Regions from separate parts of the Micromonospora sp. NPDC047762 genome, predicted to be linked through region 3. Evidence: riboswitches for the same ligand, from Rfam matches in the RefSeq annotation. Region 3 holds a riboswitch; each other region holds the start of a gene.
The links. A riboswitch is a leader RNA that binds a small molecule or an ion and turns the genes downstream of it on or off. The one in region 3 is predicted to bind cyclic di-AMP.

Region 1 (3,200 bases), on a different contig from region 3:
CGGCCACCACGGTGCGAAACCACACTCGACTACGCGCCGAGCCGGACGGCCTGACCCGCGTCGACGTCGAGATCACCCTGACCGCGCCGAGGCCCCTGTTCCGCTACGCGTTCCGCCAGGCCCAGGCCGCTCACCTCGCCCTGGCCACCCGGCTGGGCGCCGCCCTAGACCGCACCACCAACACCCCGCCCCCCAACCCCTGACCCACCCCGCCCCGTGGCCGACCCCGTGCGGCGCCCCTCGGCGCGCCGATCTTGCACTTTCGGCTGTCGATATCAGTGGGATGAAGCCATATGTCGGCGCAGCAAGTGCAAGATCGCGGGCGCGTAGGGCGGGCAGGGCGGGCAGGGCGGGGTGTGGGGGCGTTAGATCGGGGTTGGCGTGCTGTTGCGGGTCGGGCGGGTGGTGGGACGTCGGCCCCACGGCTTGTAGGTGGAGAGCACTGTCGCGATGACCATCAGGCTGGTCGACACCGCCGGCGCGATGACCAGGTCAGCGCGATCGCGGGCGGGCAGGGCGGCGCCGACCGCTCCGGCGTGACGCAGATTCGGGGTGAGCAGGAACAGCACCAGCCCGACCATCACCGTGGTGAGCACGAGCTTGACCAGCACCCAGCGGTGGCGCAGCAGGCCCCATGGGGTGAGCAGCGAGCTGGCGACTCCGATCAGCCAGACCAGGACGCTCAGCGGCGCGAACAGCACCGTGCCGACCAGGGCCGTGACCGGATAGACCACCGCCGGGTCGGCGCCCCGCTGCACGGCGACGCCGAGGGTGAGCAGCACCAGGTCGGCGCCGAGCCAGCCGAGCGAGGTGACGAGGTGCAGGGTGAGCAGCGCCTTGCGGGTGGTGGGTCGGATCCGAGGCATACCGCGATGCTGCCCGCCGGCCGCGGCCGGGTCGTCCGACGAGCGACGACATCAGGGGTACGCCCGGTGACGTAGCCCGGCCCCGGACGCACGTGATGCCTGTGAGCATCAGTGGCTCACAGGCATCACGACGCGTGGGTCAGTAGACCGACAGGTGTACGTGGTTGGTGTGGTCGGTCGACGGGGTGCCTTGCGCCCCGCTGTACGACTTCCACCCGCTGCTGGGCAGCCAGATCTGCCTGTACCAGATCACGTAGAGCACGGCGAGCCGGTCCGCGTTGCGGATGAAGTACGCGGCCAGGTTGCTGCCGTACGTCTTGTCGCCGCCGGTGGCGTTGCCGCCGAAGCCGTTCTTCTGCGCCGCGAAGTCGCAGGCCCGGCCCTTCGGGTGTTCACCCGAGCCGCTGGGGCGGTGGCACGAGACGTACCGGGTGAATCCCGCGGCCTTGGCCTGGTTGAGCGCGTGCAGGGTGCGCGGGGTGATGCAGCCGTTGGCCGGCGTGGGGTCGTTGACGCTGCACGACTCGGAGGGCCAGGAGCCGTCGGAGTTGCGCGGTGCGGCCTTCGCGTTGGCGCTGGAGGTGCCCCGGTTGGAGCCGGCGTCGGCAGTGGTCTGCGGCTTGGGCGTGGTGGCCACGGTCAGGGCCCGTTCGGCCTGCTCCTTGCGCTTGGCCATCACCGCGACCTGCTTGCGCTGTTCGTTGATCTCGCCGTCCAGGGCGACGCGGGTGCGGTTGGCCTTGTCCTTGGTGTCCAGCAGGTCGCGCAGCACCCGGTCCTCGTTGGCCGCCACCGCGTCCAGCGCGGCCGCCCGGTCCATGAAGCCTTCCGGGGTGTTGCTGTTGAGCAGCGCCGACACCGCACCGAGCCGGCCGGTGCGGTAGGCGACCTCGGCGATCTCGCCGACCTTGCCGTTGCGCTGGTCGATCTCGACCTCGATGGTCTTCAACTGGGTGCCGAGCTGCTTCTGCCGTTGCACTGAGGTGTCCAGGGCGCGCTTCGCGTCCAGGTAGCCCTTGCTGGCCGCCTCAAGCTGGGCCCGCAACGCCGGGGTGCCGCCCTCCTCGTCGGAGTCGGGTGCGGCGGCCCGCAGGCCGGTCGGGGGTGCGGCCGAGGCGGTGCCGGCCGGAAGCGCGACGCCGAGGGCGAACATCGCGACGATCAGGGCCGCCAGTCGGGCGGCGGGTGGTCGTGCTGGTGCCACTGCGCATGTCCTTCCGTCAGCCGCCGACCGGGTTAGCTGACGGGTTCGGGACGGAAGATCCCTACCGCTGACGCGGATACACCCCAGGAACATGGTTCCCCGGTTCGCCCAGGTGGGCGATTAGGCGGCGACCGCCACCGGCGCCGGGAGGGCGCCGCCTGGTGACGGCCGGGACCGAGCCTACCGGTGCGGGTGGGGCCGCTGCAGCCGATGTGACGGACGGTGCGTGCGTCACCACGGAAATCGACGAACCGGTCACCATTCGATGGAGCCGCAGGCTCCAGAAGCGGCGCCGGGCTCGATCTGCAAGGTCGCGTGTTCGATGCGGAAGTCGTCGTGCAGGGCCGTACGTGCCGCGGTGAGCACCGCGCCGACCTCCGCGCCCGGTGCCATGGTCAGGTGGGCGGAGGCCACCTCCATGCCCGAGGTGAGCGTCCAGACGTGCAGGTCGTGCACCTCGACGACACCGGGGACGGCGGCGAGCCGGTCGTGCACGGCGGTCACCTGGAGGTGCTCCGGGGCGGCCTGCACCAGGATGCGGATGGCGGCGCGGGCCAGCCGCCAGGTGCGCGGCAGGATGAACACGCCGATGGCGACCGCGACCAGAGGGTCGGCCCACCACCAGTCGGTGACGGTGATGAGCAGCGCCGCGCCGATGACGCCGACCGAGCCGAGCAGGTCACCGAGCACCTCCAGGTAGGCGCCCTGGAGGTTGATGCTCTCCCGGGCTCCGGCGCGCAGCAGCGCGAATGCGGCGATGTTCGCGAGCAGGCCGAGCACGGCCACCGCGAGCATCGGGCCGGCGATGACCTCATGCGGGTCACCGAAGCGGCGGATCGCCTCGACCACCACGTAGATCGCGACGCCGGAGAGCAGGACGGCGTTGGCCAGCGCGGCGAGCACCTCGAGCCGGTAGAGCCCGAAGGTGCGCTGCGGGTCGCCGGTGGCCCGCCGGGTCGCCGTGATGGCGGCGAGCGCCATCCCGATGCCGAGCACGTCGGTGAACATGTGCCCGGCGTCGGAGAGCAGGGCGAGCGAGCTGGTGTGCAGTGCGACCACCGCTTCGACCACCATCAGGGTGGCGAGCAACCCGAAGGCCGCCCAGAGCCGACCTCGGTGCTGGTGTGCGG
Region 2 (3,200 bases), on a different contig from region 3:
CAGTTCGTGACCGAGGTGCCGCGGGCCGCCGCCATCTGGTCGACGCTGTTCCTGCTGACGCTGGGCCTGCTCACCGTGCTGGCCGCCCGCCCCGAACGGGCCCGGCCGACTGGCGACCCGGTCCCGGCCGGGCCCACTGCCCAGGAGTTGGCCGCCGCCGAGGCCGTCGACAGGCGCCGCTACGCCGAGGAGGTGGCCGTTGCCGCGGCCCGCGCGGCCACCACGGCCAAGCGGCGGCGTGCCGCCTGGCTGGCCGCTCAGGAACAGCTGGAGCAGGCCTGGATCGGGTACGACGAGGCGGACGCCGCCGCGCGTCGCTTCGCTGGCGCGGGGGCACTGCCCACCCCGCAGACCCCGCACACCCCCGCCGAGTACGCCGCCCGGGAACGTTATCTGCACCGGGCGGCGATGGCGGCGTACTGGCGGGGCGACCTGACCATGGCGCAGCTCGGCGACGTGTTCGGGCACCGGCGCGGCTGGGATCCCCGGCGACACCCGGTCGAGCAGGAGGTGCTGATCAGCCGGGTGATCCGGGATGCGCGGTCGACCGACTACCAGGTGGCCGCCGATCGTGAGCGGGTCGCCTGGCGCGACGCGGAGTTGGCCGCCGAGTCGGCCCGTGCCCTCGCCGAGGAGGCGTACGCGGCGGCGGCCCGGCTCCGCCCGACCCCGGTCCCCGCCCGCCGCACGGTCGCCGGGGCGTTGCGTCCCGCCGTCGTGGCACTGTGGCGCCCGGCCCGGGTGGGTTGAGCCCAATCCGTTATGTGAGGCCGGTCACCCAATCGCAAAATCGGACGTCCGGCGCGATCGACGGGATTGTTCCCGCGATTGTGGCCGCGTTCTTTGCGGCCTGTCCGGTTGTCGCCCGTAGGCGTCGCCGTAACTGGTTGTCCCATCGAGTCACATCATCGGCATTACGCGCAGAAATTGTGGCGCCAATTGGGGTTTACGCAGGTGAACCTGGCTTGGCAGGGCGTTGAGACGCCAGTAGTGTCGTCCCGTCCGGTGCGGTAACCGATCGCAAGACGCGACGCCGCATCGACCCGCTTAATCGTGATCAACGAACCGGGGACCCACCAGTAAGTCCGGGGTGAATCCGCGAGCCACGGCCCGCGGTAGGGCGTCTTCCCGCCCGAATCCGTCAGCTAACCCGGTAGGCGGTGTCGGAAGGAGTCCCATCCTCGTGCAGCACCTTTCCACCCCTCGGTTGTTCCCTCGCCTCCACGGCGCGGCGGTGCACCCGCTCATTCGTCGCGTGACGGTGAGCTGACCCCCGGGTCATCGCCTTTCCCGCCCGGCCGATCCGGGCGTTCCCCTGAGCGGTTCACACCCGCGGACCACGGTCCGCGCGCTGGCGCCTGCCCGGATACCGGTCCGGCCCCGGTGTGCCGCTCTCCCCCCGATCCGTGGAGGACCCCGTGAAGCACACCCTGCAGCGCCAGCTCCGTCGCCTCGCCACCGAGCGCCCGTACCAGATCGTCGCCGCCTCCGCCGCAGCCCTCGCGATCGCCACCACCACCGGCGCCCTGCTCACCACTGCCGACGACGCCCCGGCCGGCCAGCGCACCGCGACCACCGTCGCCGAGATGCGCAGCGACGTCGCCGCCTCCCGCAGTGAGGCTCGGGACGCGTCCCCCTCGGCCAGCGCCGCGCCGACCACGGCCGCCCCGGCCACCAGCGCCGCGTCGCCCGCCGCCAAGGCCAAGAGCAACCCCGACCTCACCCGTAAGCCGACGCCGCCGAAGCCCCCCGCGACGAAGGTGCTCGACTACGACTACGAGGCGCAGAACACCTACTACAACTGCGGCCCGGCGGCCACCCGGAACGCGCTCAGCGCCGCCGGCATCGACCGCACCCAGGAGGAGCTCGGCGCCGAGCTGGGCACCACCGAGATGGGAACCAACTCGGCCGCGGACACCACCCGGGTGCTCAACGCCGAGGTGAAGGGCTCCCCGTACCGGACCCGGATGTTCCCCGGCGCGCCCAGCCCGGCCCAGATGGACCGGCTCCAGGCCGACGTGGTGAAGGCCGTCACCGACGGCCGGGGCGTGGTGGCCAACGTCGTCGGGGACGCCGTCGACACCAACGGCGGGTGGCACTCCTACGGCGGTGGGCACTACATCGCCGTGGTGGGCTACAAGGACAACGGTCGCACCGTGCGGATCGCCGACTCGGCGAACCCGGCCGACCCGTCGTACTGGATCACCACGATCGACCTGGCCAACTGGATCACCAGCCGGGGCTACTCCGCCTGACCCGGGCACCCTGACCGCCGCGGGCGCCGTCTCCCACAAGGGGCCGGCGCCCGCGGCGTTTGTCCGCCCGGCCCGCCATCGACGGCCCTCGTACCCGACCGTGAACCGTGGGAGACTGCGGCCGTGGTGGATGAAACGGGTGGTCACACCGGCCGCGGGCCGGTCCTGCTGCTGCTGCACGGCATGGGAACGACCGGGGACGTGTGGTTGCCCTGGGCCCCGTACCTTGAGCAGCACTGGCCCGGGCGGTGGCTGGCACCGGACCTCGCCGGCCACGGCTGGGCGTCGCCGCTGCCCTCGTACTCCTTCGCGGGCTTCGCTCAGCAGATCGCGCGGGCCCTCGTCCCCGACGACCGGCTGGTCGTGCTCGGGCATTCGCTGGGTGGGGTGGTCGGCCTGGCGCTGGCCGCCCGCGACGCCGGAACGCCGGTGGACGCCGTGGTCGGGCTGGGCATCAAGGCACTCTGGTCACCCGCCGAGCTGACCCGCGCCGCCGAGCTCGCCGTCCGACCGGTGAGCTGGTTCGCCACCCGCACCGAGGCGGCTCGCCGCTACCTGCGGGTCGCCGGGCTCACCGGTCTGGTCCCGCCGGACCACCCGGTGGTGGAAGCCGGGCTGCGCCAGGTCGACGGCCGGTGGCGCCTCGCCATGGACCCGGCCGCCTTCGCCGTCGGCGAGCCCGATCTGGCCGTGCTGCTGGCGGCGACCGACGTGCCGGTGGTGCTGGCGCGCGGGGAGAACGACCCGATGGTCACCGACGAACAGCTCAAGGAGTACGGCGTACCGGTCGCCACGCTGCCCGGTCTCGGACACAACGCGCACGTGGAGGACCCGGCGGCGGTGCTGGCGCTGCTGGACCCGTACCGCTGAGCGGCTATGCCGGTGCGGTCGCGGTGAGCGCCTCGGCCGGCGCCAGCTCCCGGCGGGCGGCGGCCAGGAACGCCT
Region 3 (3,200 bases):
CCCGCTGGTGGTGGTGCTCGGTCACGACTCCTGCGGTGCGGTGCAGGCCGCCCGGGAGTCCGCCGCGACCGGCACCGCGCCGAGTGGCCATCTGCGCGCCGTGGTCGACGCCGTGCTGCCCAGCCTGCGCCGGGCCGCGGACGAGGGCGTGGACGACATCGACGGCATCGTCGACATCCACATCGCACAGACCGTCGAGACGCTGCTCGGGCAGTCGCCCGTGCTGGCCGACGAGGTGGCGCGGGGGCGGTGCGCGGTGGTGGGCGTGTCCTACCGGCTGGCAGCCGGAGCGGTACGCCAGGTGGCCGCCGTGCCGGCCGGCTTCGCGACCCCGGCCGAATCGACCGACCCGGCCGCGCCTGCCACCGTCTGACGCGACGAGGGCCGCTCCGCGTCACGCGGAACGGCCCTCGACGGGGATCGGGCGGGTCAGAGCAGCGACATGTGAACGTGGTCGGTGTGGTTCGACGGCCCGCTGTACGAACTCCAGCCGGTGGCCGGGAACCAGATCTGCCGGTTCCAGATCACGTAGTAGATGCCGAGCCGGTCGGCGTTTCGGATGAGGAACGCGGCGACGTTGTTGCCGTACGTCCGGGTGTCGTTGTTGTGCCACGGGGAGAACCCGCTCTTCTGTAGCGACCAGTCGCAGGCGCGGCCCTTCGGGTGCTCCCACGGCCCGCCGGGGCGGTAGCAGCCGACGAACCGGTTGAAGCCGGCCGCCTTGACCTCCTTGTACGCGTGCAGCGTGCGCGGCGTGACGCAGCCGGACGTGGTGGGGTCTTTCTCGCTGCACGACTGGGGCTTCCAGTCACCGTCGGCCGTGCGACCCGGGCCGATCTTCGCGACCTTGGAGGTGGCATCCACCAGGCCGCCGGTGAAACCCTTGCCGCCGACGAGGGAGAGCGCCTTGTCGGCCTCGCTCTTGCGCTTCGCCATCAGGGCGGTCTGCTTCTGCTGCTCGCGTACCTCGGTGTCGAGGGCCAGCTTGGCCTGCTCGGCGCGGGCCTTCACCTCGTTGACCTCGGAGAGCTTCTTCTCGTTGACCATGTTGATCTCGTCGAGCAGCCCGGCGCGCTGGACGAACGAGTCGGGCGCGTCGCTCTCCAGCAGCATCGCGACCGCGCCGATCCGGCCGGTCCGGTACGCCTGGGCGGCGATCTGCCCGACCTGCGGGGCCAACGCGTCCAGTTCGGCCTTGGCGCGGTTGACCTCCGCCGCCAACTCGCTCTGCCGCTTCTTGGACTTGTCCAGCTTGGACTTCGCGGCGGAATAGTCACGGTTGGCCTGCTCGATGACGTCGTTGAGCAGCTTGGGCTCGCCGTCCTCCTCGTGCCCGGACGGTGTGGGGTTCGTCGGGGCGGCGTGCGCCGGGAACGGCCCGGCGAACACGGTCAGTGCGGCGATCACGGCCACCACGGGTGTCAACCAGCGGCGTAGGGGTGCCGTCACAATGTTCCCTTCCGTCGACCGCCGACCGGGTTAGCTGACGGGTTCGGGGCGGAAGTGGCCCCTACCGCTGACGCGGATTCACCCCAGGTACCTGGGTCCCCGGCTCGCCGGTTGGCGATTGGGCGGTGGCACCGCAGGCGCCGCTTCGCGCCTTCATCGGTAACCGGCAGCGAGGTTACCCGAGAGTCGACCGGCTGAGCTATGCCTGGATGCCGACCAAAAGCGTCATTTCGCCATAGCGTTGAGTGACCAGTGACGCGGTTCTCAGGGTGGATGCCCGATCTGGTCACGCTGAGGAGTGTCACCATGCCGTATCCGTGCTCCTGTTCGACTCCGGCCACCGGTCGGTGGCCTCGGATGGGGGTGCGGTCCGCGTCCGGTCCGGCTCGTCGGAGCCGGCCGTTCGCGGTGAGCTGAGTGCGGCCAGTGCCTCGCTGCGGTCCGGCTGGGGCCGGGGCGCGGGAGCGTCGGAGGGAGCCGTGGCATCGGTACCCCCGGCCGCGGTCACCACAGCGGCCAGCCCGGTGGTCAGCGGCACGGCGGCGATCAGGCCGAGGGTGGCGACCGCGCTGCGGACGATCTCCTGCGCGAGGAACTCACTCGTGAGGATCTGCCCGATCGGCCGCGAGTCGGCGGTGAGCAGGAGCAGCAGGGGCAGTGACGCGCCCGCGTACGCCAGCACGATGGTGTTGACAGTGGAGGCGATGTGCGCGCGGCCGACCCGGGTGGCGGCACGGTACAGCTGCAACCGGGTCAGCCCGGGGTTGGCGTTCGCCAGTTCGGTGACGGTGGCCGCCTGGGTGACCGTCACGTCGTCGAGCACCCCGAGCGAACCGATGATGATGCCGGCGAGCAGCAGACCGTGCAGGTCCACGTCGCCCTGGAACATCGACAGGGTGGTGGCGTCCTCGCTGCCGAAGCCGGTGAGGTGGGTCGCGGCCGTGGCGATCGTGGCGAGCACGCCGGTCAGCACCAGGCTGCCCAGGGTGCCGAGCACCGCGACCGACGTCTGTGCGGTGACCCCGTGGGTCAGATAGAGCACCACGAACATGATCAGGGCCGCGCCGACCACCGCCACCAGCAGCGGTGACCTGCCCGCGCTGATGCCCGGCAGCACGAAGGTGAGCAGGATGGCGAAGCTGGCGGCCAGCCCGGCGAGCGCTGCCAGACCCCGCCACCGACCGAACGCGACGATCGCGGCCGCGAAGACCACCGCCAGCCACACCATCGGGGTGCCGCGTTGATGCTCGGCGATGTTCCAGTTGCTGACGGTGGGATCGATCGGATCGGCCAGTTCGACCAGGACGACCTCGTCGCCGACCTCGACCCGGGGTGCGCCGGGCCCGTCGGGCACCGGAGTCCGTACCTGCTGGCCGGCGGTCGGCCCATCGTCCACCCGCACGTCGACGGTGCCGCACCGCCCATCGCCGACCCTCGGTGTGCCCTCGGGGACCGACGGCGCCGGCGGGCACGGCTCGCTCACCACCCGGGTGACAGTGCCGGGGTAGCGCGGCACGTCTGCACCACCATCGGTCTGCGGCGACCCGCCGCGCGGCCAGAGCAGCACCGCGGCCAGCACGGTGGCGACGAAGAGGGGTACCACAGTCACGACGAGGATCCGTCGCACCCGAGGCGGGGCGGACGGAGCGGGGTGAGTGTGGTCGGCGGCCAAGGTGAGACTCCCAACGATCCGGTGCGGAATACGGGTCAGCGGGCCGGGCGGTTCACCGTTGCGGTGGAAACGCGGCGGA
Region 4 (3,200 bases), 500 kb from region 3:
CCAGATAGCCGAAGCCCGGCCCGTACTGCTGAAGGAGAACGCGGATCCCGTCGGCGAGTCGGGGCTCGTCGGCGGCGAATTCGGACCAGGAAGCCATGTGGGCATTCTATCGAACAAATGTACGAGCAGCGACCTCGACGCGCTGGTCCAGCACCGAATCCGGCCACTTTTGGCAACGCGGCTATGGTGGTCCGATGCTGCTCTCCGACCGTGACCTGGTCTCCGAGATCAAGGCCGGCACGCTGGGCTTGGAGCCGTTCGAGCCCACCCTGGTCCAACCCTCCAGCATCGACGTCCGACTCGACCGGCTGTTCCGGGTCTTCAACAACCACCTCTACACCCACATCGATCCGGCCATGCAGCAGGACGACCTGACCTCGGCGGTCGAGGTCCCCGACGGCGAGCCGTTCGTGCTGCACCCGGGGGAGTTCGTGCTCGCCTCGACGCTGGAGGTCATCTCCCTGGGTGACCAGCTCGCCGGCCGGCTGGAGGGCAAGAGCTCCCTGGGCCGGCTCGGGCTGCTCACGCACTCCACCGCCGGTTTCATCGACCCGGGCTTCTCCGGTCACGTGACGCTGGAACTCTCGAACGTGGCGAACCTGCCGATCACCCTGTGGCCGGGCATGAAGATCGGGCAGCTCTGCATCTTCCGGCTCTCCTCGCCGGCCGAGCACCCGTACGGCTCGGTGGTCTACGGCTCGCGCTACCAGGGCCAGCGGGGGCCGACACCCAGCCGCGCCTGGCAGCACTGGCGCACCTGGCCCACCCGTTAGGACCAGAACGACGAGGGCCCGCCGCGAGGAGATCGCGACGGGCCCTTCGGTCACACTGGGTCAGCCTGGACGGCCATAGCTGTGGATCGGGCCGTCGTCGACCTTCTTCATCTTGACCGGTTGACCGGCCTGCGAGGCGTGCACCACCCAGCCGCCGCCGACGTACATGCCGACGTGGTGGATGTCGCTGTAGTAGAAGACCAGGTCGCCGGGGCGCAGGTCACCCTTGCTGACGTTCTTGGTGACCCGGCTCTGCGCGGCGGCGTTGTGCGGCAGCGACACGCCAGCCTTCGCCCAGGCGGCCAGCATCAGCCCGGAGCAGTCGTACGAGTTCGGACCCTCGGCACCCCAGACGTAGGGCTTGCCGATCTGCGCGCAGGCGAACTTGACCGCGGTGCCCGCGGCACCGCCGGGGTAGCTACCCGGGCAGGGCGCCGGGCGCAGCGGACCGCCGCCGCCGCTGCCGTACACCTTCAGGCGCAGCTTCTGCAGGCGGTCGATCTCGTCGTTGATCTGCTTCTTCTTCGCCGCCAGCTGAGCTTCCGTGCGGGTCAGCTGGGCCACCATCTCGTCCAGTGGCGCCTTCTGCGCGGCCAGTTGGTCGCGCAGGTCGGCCACCTGGCGTACGTCCTTCTGCTGGTCGTGCGCGAAGCGGTCGAGCATTTCGAGCTGGCCGACCACCTCGCTGGGCGACCGGCTGCCCAGCATCGCGTTGACGGTCGAGACGTTCTCACCCATGTAGGCGCGTACGGCAAGGGCGCTGACCTTGTCCATCGCGGCGTCGACCTGGCGCTCGAGCGGAGTGATCCGGGCGGCCAGGGCGTCTGCCTGCTTGCGCTTCGCGGCGAGGTCGATGCGGGTGGCGTTGTGCCGTTCGATGATCGGTTCGAGCTTGTTCCAGTCGGCGTCGATCTGGCGCTCGATCTCGGCGACGGAGGGGTCGGCGTGGGCCGCCGTGGCGCTGCCGGTCAGAACGACGGCGACGCCGGCCAGCGCGGCGAGTGCGGTGGTGAAGCGGGACCAGCGTGGGCGCGGCACGATCGACGCCGGGCCGGCTGATGCCGACCGCTCGGACGACGGCCGCGGGGCATGGAGTGCCACCGGGGTTCCGTACTCCTTCTTCCTGACCGCCTACCGGGTTAGCTGACGGGTTCGGGCGGGAAGTCGGCGCCCTACCGCAGTGGCTGCGGATTCACCCCGAGGGACCTGGGTCCCCGGTTCGCTCGGAAACGACTCGGCGGTGTCGGTCCGTTACCGCCCGGGGTGGGCGGAGCTGCTGTCGGGCCGACAAATGACCAGAGTAGAGACGCCCGTTACCGATCCGCAACCCGTGCGGCCGTGACACTCCGTACGGATTGGACGAGGTCACCGACCGTGTGTGAAGAATTCTTTCCGTACACTTCGATAGATGGAAAGGTATTGACGCGAGCTCCCGGACGGCGCGATGGTGACCTGACCTCACTCCGCGAGAATCTAGGGGGTTCGATGCACCATCCAACCCTGTCGACCGGCTGGCGCGCACTGCTCGCCGCCACCGTGGTCGCCGCCGCGACAACGGTGCCACTCTCCGCCGGCCCGGCCGCCGCCGCGCCCACCACCGACCGCCAACAGCAGTACGCCGACGCGGCCACCGAGTACGGCGTACCGGCCGTCGTGCTGCTCGGCGTCTCCTACCTGGAGTCCCGTTGGGACACCAACGCCGGCACACCGAGCACCAGTGGCGGCTACGGCCCGATGCACCTGACCGACGTGCGGCACGTGGCCGCCCTACCCGGACGCGCTCACCACGACGCCGGCGCCGAGGACCCGCGCGGCGACGGCTCCCGGCCGGCCCGGGTGCCCGCGCCCCGACCGGTTGAGGCGCCCGCCCCGTCCACCGCCGCGTTGCAGACCGTCGACGCCGCCGCCGCGCTGACCGGCGCCGCCCCCGAGGCACTGCGTACCGACGCGGGCCTCAACATCCGGGGTGGGGCCGCGCTGCTGGCCGCGTACCAGAGGGATCTGGGCGCGCCGGTCGGCGCGGACACCGACCCGGCGGCCTGGTACGGCGCTGTGGCCCGCTACTCGGGCGCGGACAGCGCCGACGCCGCGGCGGCCTTCGCCGACGAGGTCTTCACCACCATCGGCGCGGGCGAAGCCCGGGTGACCGACGACGGCCAACGGATCACCCTGCCGGCCCGGACGGTGCGGCCCGAACGTTCCTGGCTGGACCGGCTGGGCCTGCGCCGGCTGGCCCGCCCGGACGGGGTGGAGTGCCCCCGCACCATCTCCTGCGAGTGGATCCCGGCGCCCTACGAGGCGTTCGGCGAGGGGGACTACGGCAACCACGACCTCTCCGACCGGCCCGCGCGGCAGAAGATCGAGTACATCGTCATCCACGACACCGAGGCGAGTTGGGCCACCACCCTGCAACTCGTCCAGGACCCG

Region 1: another riboswitch for cyclic di-AMP. It lies ahead of ACGF3C_RS15935 (coiled-coil domain-containing protein); the one in region 3 lies ahead of ACGF3C_RS01660 (hypothetical protein).
Region 2: another riboswitch for cyclic di-AMP. It lies ahead of ACGF3C_RS12320 (C39 family peptidase); the one in region 3 lies ahead of ACGF3C_RS01660 (hypothetical protein).
Region 4: another riboswitch for cyclic di-AMP. It lies ahead of ACGF3C_RS04145 (NlpC/P60 family protein); the one in region 3 lies ahead of ACGF3C_RS01660 (hypothetical protein).

The regions. Positions count from the first base shown of each region.
Region 1 covers NZ_JBIDCQ010000004.1:420,393-423,592, reverse strand. Annotated here, with positions in the region: gene ACGF3C_RS15945 (SRPBCC family protein) at 1-203, shown strand, start outside; gene ACGF3C_RS15940 (hypothetical protein) at 366-866, opposite strand; gene ACGF3C_RS15935 (coiled-coil domain-containing protein) at 1,006-2,070, opposite strand; cyclic di-AMP (ydaO/yuaA leader) riboswitch at 2,076-2,207, opposite strand; gene ACGF3C_RS15930 (cation diffusion facilitator family transporter) at 2,326-3,200, opposite strand, start outside.
Region 2 covers NZ_JBIDCQ010000003.1:320,557-323,756, forward strand. Annotated here, with positions in the region: gene ACGF3C_RS12315 (hypothetical protein) at 1-750, shown strand, start outside; cyclic di-AMP (ydaO/yuaA leader) riboswitch at 1,035-1,175, shown strand; gene ACGF3C_RS12320 (C39 family peptidase) at 1,407-2,255, shown strand; gene ACGF3C_RS12325 (alpha/beta fold hydrolase) at 2,379-3,125, shown strand; gene ACGF3C_RS12330 (CDP-glycerol glycerophosphotransferase family protein) at 3,130-3,200, opposite strand, start outside.
Region 3 covers NZ_JBIDCQ010000001.1:344,550-347,749, reverse strand. Annotated here, with positions in the region: gene ACGF3C_RS01665 (carbonic anhydrase) at 1-373, shown strand, start outside; gene ACGF3C_RS01660 (hypothetical protein) at 430-1,449, opposite strand; cyclic di-AMP (ydaO/yuaA leader) riboswitch at 1,454-1,584, opposite strand; gene ACGF3C_RS01655 (YibE/F family protein) at 1,751-3,121, opposite strand.
Region 4 covers NZ_JBIDCQ010000001.1:840,537-843,736, forward strand. Annotated here, with positions in the region: gene ACGF3C_RS04135 (pyridoxamine 5'-phosphate oxidase family protein) at 1-97, opposite strand, end outside; gene dcd (dCTP deaminase) at 195-773, shown strand; gene ACGF3C_RS04145 (NlpC/P60 family protein) at 834-1,874, opposite strand; cyclic di-AMP (ydaO/yuaA leader) riboswitch at 1,888-2,023, opposite strand; gene ACGF3C_RS04150 (N-acetylmuramoyl-L-alanine amidase) at 2,259-3,200, shown strand, end outside.